DNA from 2 places in the Agrobacterium sp. 22-214-1 genome. Region 1 is predicted to be linked to the other one. Evidence: predicted binding sites of a transcription regulator. Region 1 holds the regulator's gene; the other holds the start of a gene.
What was found. Region 1 encodes LexA, which represses DNA repair genes until DNA is damaged. Its sites were predicted from a motif close to TGTTCNNNNTGTGTTCNG; they were not measured.

Region 1 (6,323 bases):
AGGGCGTCGTCGACGGGCAGGAAAATCCGCTCGTGAATATCGAAAGCTCCAAGCTTTACGAGGTCAACAAACATATCAGCCTCACCGCCCATAAATGGGAGTCCACCCCGTTCCTGATGTCCAAATTCGCCGAGGGGCGGCTGGGCAAGGATTTCGAGGCGGTCAAGGCGGCGGCGAAGGAGGCGGGGGCGCTTCAGCGCAAACTCTCGGCGGAAAAGGCAAGCGCGTCGCTGGCCGCCTTCAAGGCCAATGCCGCCATCGAGGTGGTGGAAGACATCGACCACGCCGCTTTCGCGAAAGCGACCGCGCAGGTGCTGGAGACATGGAAGCAGAAGCCCTTCGGCGATTTCGTCGCTGAGCTGGAAAAGGCCGCCAAGGGCTGACGATCAGGATGCCGGGCCGGTTCATGCCGCCCGGCCTCGCCTTCATGTCCACCGACAGGATCGGCGGGAGCCTCGCTCACACCGACATTCATACGGTTTCAGTTTTCAGGAGATGCGCCAATGCTCGAAGGAGCCTTGTCCGCCGCCAATCGCGTTGACAGTTTCATCGCCATCCTCTGCCGCATCATCATCGTGGCAACCGGCATTCTGCTTACGGTCATCATGACCGCAAACGTCATCGTCCGCTATCTATCGACATCCGGCGGGCTGGATTTTGCGGAAGAACTGCCGACCATGCTGTTTCCATGGTTCATCGTTGCCGGCATTACCCTTGCCGCGCAGAGCGGCGCGCATATGGCGGTTGAATGGATTTATGACAAGTTCGACGAACGCGGCAAGGTGGCGGTTCTGCTGTTCGCCAATCTCGTGACGGTCGCAAGCTTCGTCATTCTCGCGCAGCAGGCGCTTGTCGTCGCCGAGATCGCCGGCGCGGAAATCAGCCCTGTGCTGCAACTGCCCAACAGCATCGGATATTATTCCATCGCCTTCGGCGCGGCACTGGTCTCGATCACCACCGCAACGGCAAGCCTGCGCATTCTCTCCGGCGGCTGGCATGCGCGCCCGCACGGTGCAACCGAGGAGATGCCGCTATGACCATCGTGATGATCATTGCATTTTGTATTCTCATGATGATTGCGGTTCCGGTCGGTTATGCGCTGATCATCTCTGCGGGCGTCGCCGTGCTGTGGAACGGTTATGTGCCGCTTTCGATCGTGGCGCAGCAGGTTTACGACCAGACCCAGTCTTTCCCGATGCTGGCGCTGCCGTTCTTCATGCTTGCGGGCACGCTGATGCTCGGCGGCAAACTTGGAACCCAGCTTCTGGAGCTGGCCTCCAAGGCCATGCAGCGCTGGCGCGGCGGCCCGCTTTCCACCACCGTCATTTCCTCGGTCGTGTTCGGCGGCGTTTCCGGCTCGGCGGTCGCCAATGCGAGCGCGCTCGGCTCGGTGCTCATTCCATGGCAAAAGCGCCAGGGCTATCCCGCTCCCCTCTGTGCGGCCAACAATGCCACCTCGGCCGTCATCGACGTGCTCATTCCGCCGTCGATCCCGATGATCCTCTATTCGCTGGTCAGCGGCGTCAGTATCGCCAATCTGTTCATCGCCGGCATTCTGCCGGGCCTGCTCATGGCGGTCGGTTTCATCTTCGTCTGCTGGGCCATTGCCGTGCGGCGTGGCTATGCGGTGCGAGACGAACGCATCCGCAAGCGCGATCTGGCACTACTTGCATTCCGCAGCCTGCCGGCGATCCTTCTGCCGATCCTGATCATCCTCGGCCTGCGCTTCGGCTTTGCAACGCCGACCGAAGTGGCCGTTCTTTCCGTCGTCTATTCGCTCGTGCTCAGCATCTTCTTTTATCGCGATCTGACGTGGAAGCGTTTCTGCGACAATTTCGTCGAGGCTGGCTCCGCAACCGGCGTCGTCATGCTGGTCATCATGGGCAGTGCGGCGGTGGGCTGGGTGCTCACCTTCGATCAGGCGCCCCAGCATTTCGCCACCTGGGTGGCGGAGAATATCTCCAACCCGATCCTGATCATTCTGATGATGAACGTCCTGATGCTGATCATCGGCATGCCGCTCGATCTGCCGCCGTCAATCCTGCTGCTCGGACCGATCTTCGTGCCGCTTGCGGATATGATCGGGCTCGACCGGGTGCAGCTCGGCATGATGATGGTGATCAATCTCGGTATCGGGCTCTATACGCCACCGATCGGCACCACGCTCTTCATCTCGTCCTCCATAGCCAGAGCGCCGCTCGGCGCGACGACGAGGGAATTGTGGCCGTTCTTCACCATGGCGATGCTGCTTCTCATCGCAGTCAGCTTCATTCCTGCGCTCACGATCTACTGACGTTCGGCCCGTAGCAAATCGGCAGCCAGAAACCACCGGCCGGGTCTATCCGGTCGGTGGTTTTAGTATTCAAGACGTGCCGCCTACGTCGTTAAATCTGCTTTGTTCATGGTTTCGACGATCAAATCACGATCTGCGATGCACCCTTCACGAAATTTTAGGGGATTGCGGAACACATATGGAACATATAGTGTTCGTTCTGTATTTGTTTCGCGACTTCAACGACGATTCTCAAGGGTGTTTTCCTCATGCTCACGCGCAAACAGCAGGAATTGCTTCTCTTCATTCATGAAAGAATGAAAGAGTCCGGCGTGCCGCCCTCCTTCGATGAAATGAAGGACGCACTCGATCTTGCCTCCAAATCCGGCATCCACCGGCTGATCACCGCACTCGAGGAGCGCGGCTTCATTCGCCGGCTACCTAACAGGGCGCGCGCGCTGGAAGTGATCAAATTACCTGAGGCCTATGCGCCGGGTGCAAGGCCGCAGCGCGGCTTCTCGCCGAGCGTCATCGAAGGCAGCCTCGGCAAGCCAAAGACGCCGGAGCCGGCCCCTGCCCCCAAGGCGCCGGCCAATGATCTCGGCGGTGCAGTCACCGTGCCGGTCATGGGCCGTATCGCCGCCGGTGTGCCGATTTCCGCCATCCAGAACAACACCCATGATGTGGCCGTGCCGGTCGACATGCTCGGCTCGGGCGAACATTACGCTCTTGAGGTCAAGGGCGACTCGATGATCGAAGCCGGCATTTTTGATGGCGATACCGTCATAATCCGCAACGGCAACACGGCCAATCCTGGCGATATCGTCGTAGCACTGGTGGATGATGAAGAAGCGACCCTGAAGCGTTTCCGCCGCAAGGGAGCCTCCATCGCACTGGAAGCCGCCAACCCCGCCTATGAGACCCGTATTTTCGGGCCGGATCGGGTGAAAATCCAGGGCAAGCTGGTTGGGCTGATCCGCCGCTACCATTAATTGGCAGCCCGCTTTTTTCGCTAAGGGCGTCATCGAGACGATGGCGCTCCCTTTGAGGCATCTTGGCTTGTTCTCTGGAACAGAGCGGCTCTGCGGAAGTAAAGAGAGGGTGTGTTTCGCCCTCATCTCCGGGCGGTGAGGTAGATATGCCTCCTTCTCCCTGCCCTCACCTTGCCATTCATCAACGCGGCTTATGGGAGCCATGGATTATTTGCAATATTCCAAGGGCCATCCGCCGGTATAGAAATGCGCGTCATATCGGGGAAACACGTCATGTATGATCTTTATATCGCCAACAAGAACTATTCCTCATGGTCGCTGCGGCCGTGGGTGTTGATGCGCACGCTCGGCATCGCCTTCGATGAAAAACTCGTTCCCTTCGGCGAAGGCGTTTCCTTCTCCACCTTCTCGCCGACCGGCAAGGTGCCCTGCCTTGTCGATGAGGGCGTGACAATTTGGGAAACGCTGTCGATCGCCGAATATCTGGCGGAAAGACACCAGGGCGTCTGGGCGAGCGACAAGCAGGCACGGGCCTGGTCACGTTCCGCGGCGAGCGAAATGCATGCGGGCTTTTCCTCGCTGCGCAATCTCTACCCGATGTCGGTCGGCATTCGCGTAAAACCGAAGGGTGGCGATACCGGGCTTGCGGCCGATATAAAGCGCATCGATACGCTGTGGAGCGAAGGACTCGCGAAATTCGGCGGGCCTTTTCTTGCCGGCCAGAAATTCACGGCGGTCGATGCCTTCTTCTGCCCGGTGGCATTTCGTTTCCAGACTTATGGCGCGGAACTTTCGCCCGCGGCGAGAGCCTATTGCGACCGGCTGCTCACCCTTCCCGCCATGCGCGAATGGTACGAGGCCGGGCTGAAGGAAGTCTGGCGCGACGCGGCGCATGAAGAGGAAATTAGCGGGATCGGCGAATTGACGGCGGATCTGCGCATCAAGGCCTGACGACCCATGCTGGCGGCACTTTATTGTGATGCCGCCAGCAACCGCATGACGGCATCAGGCACGTCGTGATCGAAACGGCCGCTTTTCCAGTCGTAATAGCGATGTTCGCTCCAGGGCCTGTCCATGCCGGCGATTGCGGCGCGCAGTCTGCCGACCACCCCTGCCTGATCGCTGCCGGCGAAGTCCATTTCCAGCGAACCGATCCGCCGCAGGATATCGCGGTTCAGCAGAAGTGCGCCCGAGCGGCATTGGGAAAAGGACGTTCTGCGGGAGACGATAACGATATCGGCAATATCGCAAGCCTTTCCGGCAAAGCGGCCATCTTCCAAAACGATGATCCATTCGCCGCTTCCCGCGCGCGCAACGCACCATATGCCTTTGCTGCAGGTGAAAACACCGGGCTCGGCGTCTCTCAGGGCCGCCGTCATCTGCCGTGCAACCGCGCTCATCTCTTGCGGATCAAGCTTCGCCTTCGGGGCCAAAGCCACGGTTTTTGCCGTAGCCTCGGTCTTGAGAAAGACCGGCGGCACAGGCTGTTCCGGTAAAAGCAGCGCCCTTTGCCACTGGCCATAAACGAAACCCTGCGGCTGAGCCTTCGTCGTATAGGCTTTGCCGTCCTCCAGCAGCGCCACCAGCTCGCCATCCTCATGAACAAGCAAATCGGGCGGATCGCGATAGGCCGTGGCGGCTGACAGGCCAAAGGCAAGGAACAGAAGCGGCATGCCCAGAAGCGCAAGCCGGCTGCGCAGCAATGTCAACAGCAGAAAACCAGCCGAGGCGAGCCCCAGAAACCACCCGTGCGGCCGGCCCGTCGCAGCGCTTCCGCCCCAGGACGCCACCTCCTGCGCAACCTCGATGACGAGGGCCATGCCGTACCCCATGACCTTCAGAAATGGCGCATCCAGCCCGAAAGGCATCAACAGCATGGCGAAAAGGCCGAAAGGCATGACAATCAGCGACATCAGCGGCATGGCGGCCAGATTGGCGAAAAGTCCATAGGTGGTGACACGCTGAAAATGCTCGACCGAATAGATCGCCGTCGAAAGACCGCCGATCAGCGACGTCGTGATGACACCGCCAACGATGGCGCCCGCCGTTTGCGCCACCGTCATCCATGCCGGTTTGCGCCCGATAAACAGACGCTCGCGATCGATACGCCAGCGGCTCCAGGCGGCATAGGAGGCGACGAGCGCGATGGTCGCGGCAAAAGACATCTGGAAGCTCGGACCCATGATTTCCGAGGGCGAAAAAGCAAGAATGACCAAAGCGGAAAGCGCAACATTCCTGAGGCTGAGCGAGGGTTGATCGAACAGCACCGCGATCAGCATCACCGACATCATCAGCCAGGCGCGTTCGGCGGAGACGGCGAAACCTGAAATCAGATAATAGGCAAGCGTCATCAAGAGCGCGGCGAAAGCCGAAATCTTCTTCACGGGCCAGCGCTGCGCAAATGCCGGAAAAAGGCTGAAGGCAAGCCTCAGTCCCACGAAAAATATGCCCGACGCCAGCGCCATGTTGAGCCCGGATATGGCGACGATATGGGCAAGGCCGGAGAGCCGCAACGCTTCCATCGTTTCGGCGGATATGGCCTGTCTCTCATCGGTGACGATGGAGGCGGCAAAGGCGCCGGCATCGCCGCCGATGGTGTTGCGGATGCGCTCGGCAATGGCGGTGCGAAGGCCATAGAGCCGCATGTCGGCCCATTCCAGCCAGCCCGTCTTCGCGTCGATGCCGGGTGGAGTTACCGTCTGTGGCGGCTTATAGAAGAATCCGGTCGCGCCTATGCCCCTGAAATAGGAGGCGAAGGCGAAATCGTTGAGCCCCGGCAGAGCCGGGCCGGATGGCGGCGAAAGCCGCGCCTTGCCACGAATGGTCGCGCCGAGCGCGGCGGGCTCGCCTCCCCCGCGTGACAGGAGCGAGACCTTGCCCGGCGGGCGTGACAATGCCGGCGCTTCCGTTGCTGTGAGTTGCACCACATATCGCCAGTCCCCGCGCGCATCCACCTCCCTTCGGGTCACCGTGCCGGTGATGGTGGTGGTGACGGGCGTATCCAGCACCACTGTTCCCGCACGCCACGTTTCGACCCCGGCGAAAAGCATGCCCAGCAA
Region 2 (6,323 bases), on a different contig from region 1:
TGATGCAGCGCCTTTTCCACCTTTTCCGGCACGCCATCCGAATAACGCTCCGATACCGCATCCCAGACGAGCTTTTCCAGCGCCTGCTGCGCTGTCAGCCCCGGCAGCGTGCGCTCCTCGGGATATTGATAGACCAGTTCCTTCAGCGAAAAGGTGCAGCGCTTCGCGATTTCGAGACTGCGGGCCAGCGCCTCGGGGTAACGGGCAAACAGCCGGTGCATTTCCTCCGGCGGCTTCATATAGCGGTCGGCATGGCGTTCGCGGCGGAAACCGGCCTCATCGATGGTGCAATTGTGCCGGATACAGGTGACGACATCCTGCAGCATGCGCCGCTCGGGCACATGAAACAGCACGTCATTGGTCACCACCGTCGGTACACCTGCGGCTAGCGCCATGTTCGACAGTTCGAAAAGACGCATCTGGTCATTGGGACGTCTTCTGAGGCTGAGCGCCATATAAGCCCGGTCCGCAAAGGCGGCCCTCAGCCGCCGCAGGCGAAGGGCGCAGAGATCGTCGGCCAGATCGGCGAGCAGCACCACGATCAGGCCTTCGCCATAGGCAACGAGGTCATCCCATGTCAGCCGGCACTTGCCCTTGCCGCCTCTTTTCTTGCCGACGGAAAGCAGCCGGCAGAGCCGGCCGTAAGCCGGGCGATCCATGGGGTAGACAAGCACGGAGATATCATCATCCAGATCGAGCCGGCAGCCGATGACGAGGCGGATGCCATGATTATTGGCGGCTTCATAAGCGCGGGGAATGCCCGCAAGGCTATTGCGATCCACGATGCCAAGCGTCTCGATGCCGAGATTTTTAGCCTGTTCGAACAGCTCCTCACAGGAGCTTGCACCGCGCAGGAAGGAGAAATGCGTGGTCACCTGCAGTTCGGCATAAAGCGGCGTATTCATGCGAAAACCCCGTGGATGAACCAACCCTGCGAGCCGGTCTCGGCATGTTCGCCGTCACCGGAACGGAAAATCCAGAAGCGCTCGCCGCTTTCATTTTCCACCGTGAAATAATCGCGCACGGCGGCCTTTTCCCGGTCGCGTTTCCACCATTCGCCGAACACCCGTTCCGGCCCGTCGGCGCGCCGCACATTGTGGCGCACGCCTTTCCAGAGGAAATAACGCGGCGGATGGTCCGGCAGCAGCGCCAGCGTTTCGATGGGTTCCGGCCTTGAAAAAAGCCTGACCGGACGCGGCCAGTGGCCGGGCCAGCCGAGCGTATCCTCAGGCGCAAGCGCAGCAACTCGGGCAAGGGAGCGTTCCGGCACATCGCTTGCCACCGCCGCATAACGATAGACCCGGTGGCCGCGATTGAGGATGACATCGACCGTATCAGCGATGTCCGCACGGCCTTCCTCCAGAAGCGAGGAACGGGCCTGCGCGGCGACAAGCGGCTCGGCATGGGTGGCGGTCAGCACCATCATCTCGATGCCGAAACCGGGATCGATGGTGTCGATACGGTCGGTCAGAAGCCGGACAAGCTGTTTGACATCGCGCACCGGTCTGGAGGTGCCGGCCCGCACCGCCTGCAGGCCGCTATCCACCCGGTGCAGCACCAGATCGACACGGCGGGCGCCAAGGCCGCGCTTTTCCAGCGCGACACAAAGCTCCGCAACCAGTTTTTGCGTATAACGGGCAATCGTCTCCGCCGCTGCAATGGGTTCGGGAAAGGCGCGCCGCACCTCCACCAGCTCGGCCATCCGCACCGGTTCTATGGGTTCGCCGATCTCTCCGGAAGCCTGGGAAAGACGGCGGACGAGTTCGGGGCCGAAACGCAGGGTCAGCGGCGCGCGCGGGGCATCGGCCAGCTCGCCGATGCTGCGGAAACCGAGCACCTTCAGCCCGGAAATAATACGCTCTTCCAGCCTGAGCGCGGCCAATGGCAAGCCGCTAACCGCCACCCGCTGCCCGCCCGGTGGCACGATGCTGATTTCCTCACGGCCGAAACGGGCCAGCGCATGGGCCGCCCCCCAGCTATCGGCAATGGCGGCGCGGGCGGCGAAGCCTGCGGCATGCAGGCGGTTGACCATGCCGCTCAGCATCAGCGCCTCATTGCCGTGCAGATGGTCCGCCCCCGCCGTGTCCAGCACCAGTCCGTCCGGCGGGTCGGCGGCGACGATCGGGGCATAGATGCGCAGGAAATGAAAAGCCAGTTGCTGCAGGGCGCGGGCATCACCAGCCGTATCCATATCTTCCACGATAAGGCCCGGCACCAGCGCCTGCGCCTTGCTGACCGGCGTGCTGGGCCGGATGCCCGCCGCCTTTGCCGCCTTGTCGAGCGCCAGCACCAGCCGGCGGCTGCCCTGGCGACCGATCATGACCAGCGGCTTTTCAACCGGCGGCGCGTCCTTGCCCGAAAGACGCCGGAAACGATCCGTCGGCCATGTCGGCAGGTAGAGCGAGACGACCCTTTGCATCACAGGCTTCCACTTCAAATTCGGCACTTTCGCCGCCGCGACATCGCAAAAGTTCCAGGAACCAGCGCGGCCTGCCCACCCCCGGCACCGGCAAGGGGGATGAGGGCCGGACAGAGATGCACCAGCGGGTCACCGCCGCCGTCGGCTCTCCGAACAGCGCCGCATCGGCGGCGCGACGGAAGCGACGGATGGCAATGCCGGTAACACCGGAGGTTTCCGCTGCCAGTTGCAGCCGCCGCGAGGCGTTCATCGGCAGTTTCGTCACTTCGCCCATCACCGCGCCGAAGCCGTTGCAGCGAAGGCCTTCCTCGAAACAGTCGAGCACGCCTTTTTCATCACGGCATTCAACGATGATGACCCGGTTCTGCGACAGGCCTGCCTGCGTCAGCCCCGGCATGAACAGATCCCGGCGGGTGACACACCATAAAACCTTGCCGGAAAGCCTTGCTGCCACACCGGCCGCAAAAAGGGCGGCCGCCGCGCCATCGGCAGCGCCATTGCCGCCGCCGCTCACCTCATGCAGGCAACCGAGCTTCAGCCCGCCTCCCGGCAGGTGGTGGTCGATGGCATCCACGCCGAAAGGCAAGGTCTCGTGCAGGCGCGGAGCGCCGTTACCGATCCTTTCCAGCCTTTCACGCAGCTCTTCGACAACGAGCAACTGATCCGCGCGCTTTTGCATGGCATGACAGGTTTCAATTCCGGTTATTCATCTTTATTGTTCTTGTTTTGTTCCTATTTCAGCAAAGAGTCAAGCAATAGGCTGCCGGTCTTCAACAGTTTGCACGGGAAGAGAGGATTCTGGCCTTGCGGCCCTCTGCCCTGCCGTTAAAACGAAATTGTCCGCTCGCTACCTGTTTTACCCTGACAGCCGCCGGCAACGGACATCATGGTTTGGAGGAAACCGCCGATGATCGCCAGCATTCTGATTGCCGTGGTTGCGGCCATCCATATTTACATCGTCATTCTGGAAATGCTGCTGTGGGAAAAACCAGCCGGCCGCAGGGCCTTCGGTCTTTCGGCGGATTTTGCCCGGCAGACAAAGGTGCTTGCCGCCAATCAGGGGCTTTATAACGGTTTTCTCGCAGCGGGGCTGATCTATGGGCTGATGCAGGGCGATGAAGGGCTGAGCTTCAAGGTTTTCTTCCTCGCCTGCGTTCTGGTGGCCGGTATTTTCGGCGCCATCACCGCCAATATGAAGATCCTGTTCATTCAGGCTTTGCCGGCATTGTTGGCGCTCGGCTTCCTCTGGATCGGAGCATGAACCGATGAGCGCATGGAACGATCACAGCGCAAAAGACGCTCTCAACCGGATTTTCATGGCGGCAGTCGCAAGCGCCGATCCGGCAAAGGTGCTGCAACACCACCTTCCCTCCCCGCCCAAAGGCCGCTGCGTGGTGGTGGGCGCCGGCAAGGCTTCCGCCGCCATGGCTGCCGCGCTCGAAGCGGTATGGCCGCATGTCGATCTTTCCGGCGTGGTGGTGACGCGTTACGGCCATGCCGTCCCAACCACACGTATCGAGATCATCGAGGCCTCGCACCCCGTGCCCGACGATAAAAGCGCGGAAGCGGCAAAACGCATTCTCGCCGCCGTTGAAGGCCTGACCGCCGACGACATGGTCATCGCACTGATTTCCGGCGGCGGTTCGGCGCTGATGGTCGCGCCGGCCGAAGGCATGGCACTTGCCGACAAGATGGCCGTCAATCGTGCCCTTTTGGCCAGCGGCGCGACGATTTCCGAAATGAACGCCGTGCGCAAACATCTCTCCCGCATCAAGGGCGGGCGGCTGGCGCTGGCTGCCAAACCGGCCAGGGTCGTTTCGCTGCTGATTTCCGATGTGCCGGGAGACGATCCCTCCGAAATCGCCTCCGGCCCGACGGTTGCAGATCCGAGCGATATTGAAACCGTGCGGGAAATCGTCTCCCGTTATGCGCTCGATCTTCCCGAAAACGTGCGCAAGGTGCTGGAAAAAGGCGAGGAAACCCCGAAGGCGGGCGATATCGAGGAAGATATCCGGCTCATCGCCGCCCCCTCGCTCGCCCTGCAGGCCGCGGCGGATGAGGCGGTGAAACTCGGGCTTACGCCGCTCATCCTCGGAGATTCGCTGGAAGGCGAATCCAGGGATGTCGGCGCTGTCATGGCCGGCATCGCTCTTTCCGCCAGCCGCAAGGGTCTGCCGGTCAAAGGTCCGGCCGTACTGCTTTCCGGCGGCGAAACCACAGTGACGATCGGCAAGGGGCCGGCCGGCAAGGGCGGACGCAATACGGAATTCCTGCTGAGCCTTGCGCTGACGCTCAAAGGTGCGGACGGCATCTGGGCCATTGCCGGCGATAGCGACGGCATAGACGGCGTGGAGGATGCGGCGGGTGCGGTGGTGACACCGGACACGCTTGCCCGCATGCGCGACGCCGGTGTCGATCCGCGTCAATCACTCGTGGGCCACGACAGCTACACCGCTTTCAGGGCAGCAGGAGATCTTGTCGTGACGGGGCCGACGCTGACGAATGTGAATGATATCCGCGCGATTTTGATCGGGTGATAGCGGAGAAGTTTGCAGCGACTACGGGCTTTCCCGCGCGTGGATCGCGGAGGGAAGACGTTTTGACTATGCCCTCGGACAGGAGTAATCTGGCGGGATATCCTTTGGAGCCTCAGCCATGCGTCCTGGAGTGCTCATACTTGGCCTGATCATGGCCCTTATTCCGACTTTGGCGGATGCCCACAATTGCAAATGCCGAAATCGCGGCGTCATGTTCCAGCTCGGCCAGACATCCTGCCTGAAGGTCGACGGCGGCTCTTATCTCGCGCGCTGCGAGATGAAGCTCAACGTTTCGTCCTGGACCAAGCTTCAGGACGGTTGCCCCATAACGGAACGTGTGCAGACGCAGTCAAGCCGCGTCAATTGATCCCATCGGCAGATGACGCCAAGGGCATCTTCTCCCCGGCGGGGAGAAGAAATATGCCGCGCGCAATCTTACAGCTTCACCCAGCCGCCATTCTTCTTGCCGGACTCGATGCATGCCGTGACGAAAGCGACACCTTTAACCCCGTCATCCACGGTCGGGTAAATCACCGCCTTATCGAGCGCCGAGCCGGTGCGGCGGGCTTCGATGGCATGCGCCGCCTCGGTGTAGATGGTGGCGAAGGCTTCGAGATAACCTTCCGGGTGGCCGGAGGGAATGCGGGTGACGCGCGCTGCGGCAGCCCCTGCCCCGGCGCCGCCACGGGTGATCAACTGCTTGGGTTCGCCAAGCCTCGTGAACCAGAGATAGTTCGGGTCCGCCTGTGTCCACTCGATGCCGGCCTTGTCGCCATAAACACGAACCTTCAGCCCGTTTTCGTGGCCGACCGCAACCTGGCTGCACCAGAGCAGCCCCTTGGCCGCCTGCTTGCCGCCCTTTTGCTTGAAGCGCAGCATCACATGCGCATTGTCGTCCAGCCGGCGGCCTTCGACAAAGGTGTGCACATCGGCCGCCAGCTCATCCGCTTCCAGACCGGAAATGAAGCAGCCGAGATTATAGGCATGGGTGCCGATATCGCCGGTGGAGCCGCCGACGCCCGATTGCGCCGGATCGGTACGCCAGACAGCCTGTTTCGCACCGGTCTGTTCCACCGCTTCCGTCAGCCAGTCCTGCGGATATTCCATCTGCACCAGACGGATCGTGCCGAGCGCGCCTGACTCCACCAGTTCCCGCGCATGCCGCACCATCGGATAGCCGGTGTAGTTGTGCGTGAGGATGAACAGTGCATCGGCCTTGTCGGCCACCTGCTTCAGCTTTTTGGCGTCTTCCAGATTGGAGGTCAGCGGCTTGTCGCAGATGACATGGATGCCGCGCTCCAGAAACGCCTTCGCTGCCGGATAATGCACATGGTTGGGGGTAACGATCGCCACCGCCTCGATGCCAT

Region 2: the regulator LexA is predicted to act here: its motif matches at 3,136-3,153, upstream of ACQZ5G_RS22565 (ImuA family protein).

The regions. Positions count from the first base shown of each region.
Region 1 is NZ_JBNWCK010000001.1:594,554-600,876, forward strand. It holds gene ACQZ5G_RS03035 (TRAP transporter substrate-binding protein) at 1-383, shown strand, start outside; gene ACQZ5G_RS03040 (TRAP transporter small permease) at 504-1,037, shown strand; gene ACQZ5G_RS03045 (TRAP transporter large permease subunit) at 1,034-2,293, shown strand; gene lexA (transcriptional repressor LexA) at 2,542-3,264, shown strand; gene ACQZ5G_RS03055 (glutathione S-transferase family protein) at 3,538-4,215, shown strand; gene ACQZ5G_RS03060 (ComEC/Rec2 family competence protein) at 4,236-6,323, opposite strand, start outside.
Region 2 is NZ_JBNWCK010000008.1:159,683-166,005, reverse strand. It holds gene ACQZ5G_RS22575 (error-prone DNA polymerase) at 1-905, opposite strand, end outside; gene ACQZ5G_RS22570 (Y-family DNA polymerase) at 902-2,419, opposite strand; gene ACQZ5G_RS22565 (ImuA family protein) at 2,334-3,098, opposite strand; gene ACQZ5G_RS22560 (DUF1304 domain-containing protein) at 3,327-3,680, shown strand; gene ACQZ5G_RS22555 (glycerate kinase type-2 family protein) at 3,685-4,956, shown strand; gene ACQZ5G_RS22550 (hypothetical protein) at 5,075-5,323, shown strand; gene ACQZ5G_RS22545 (Gfo/Idh/MocA family protein) at 5,392-6,323, opposite strand, start outside.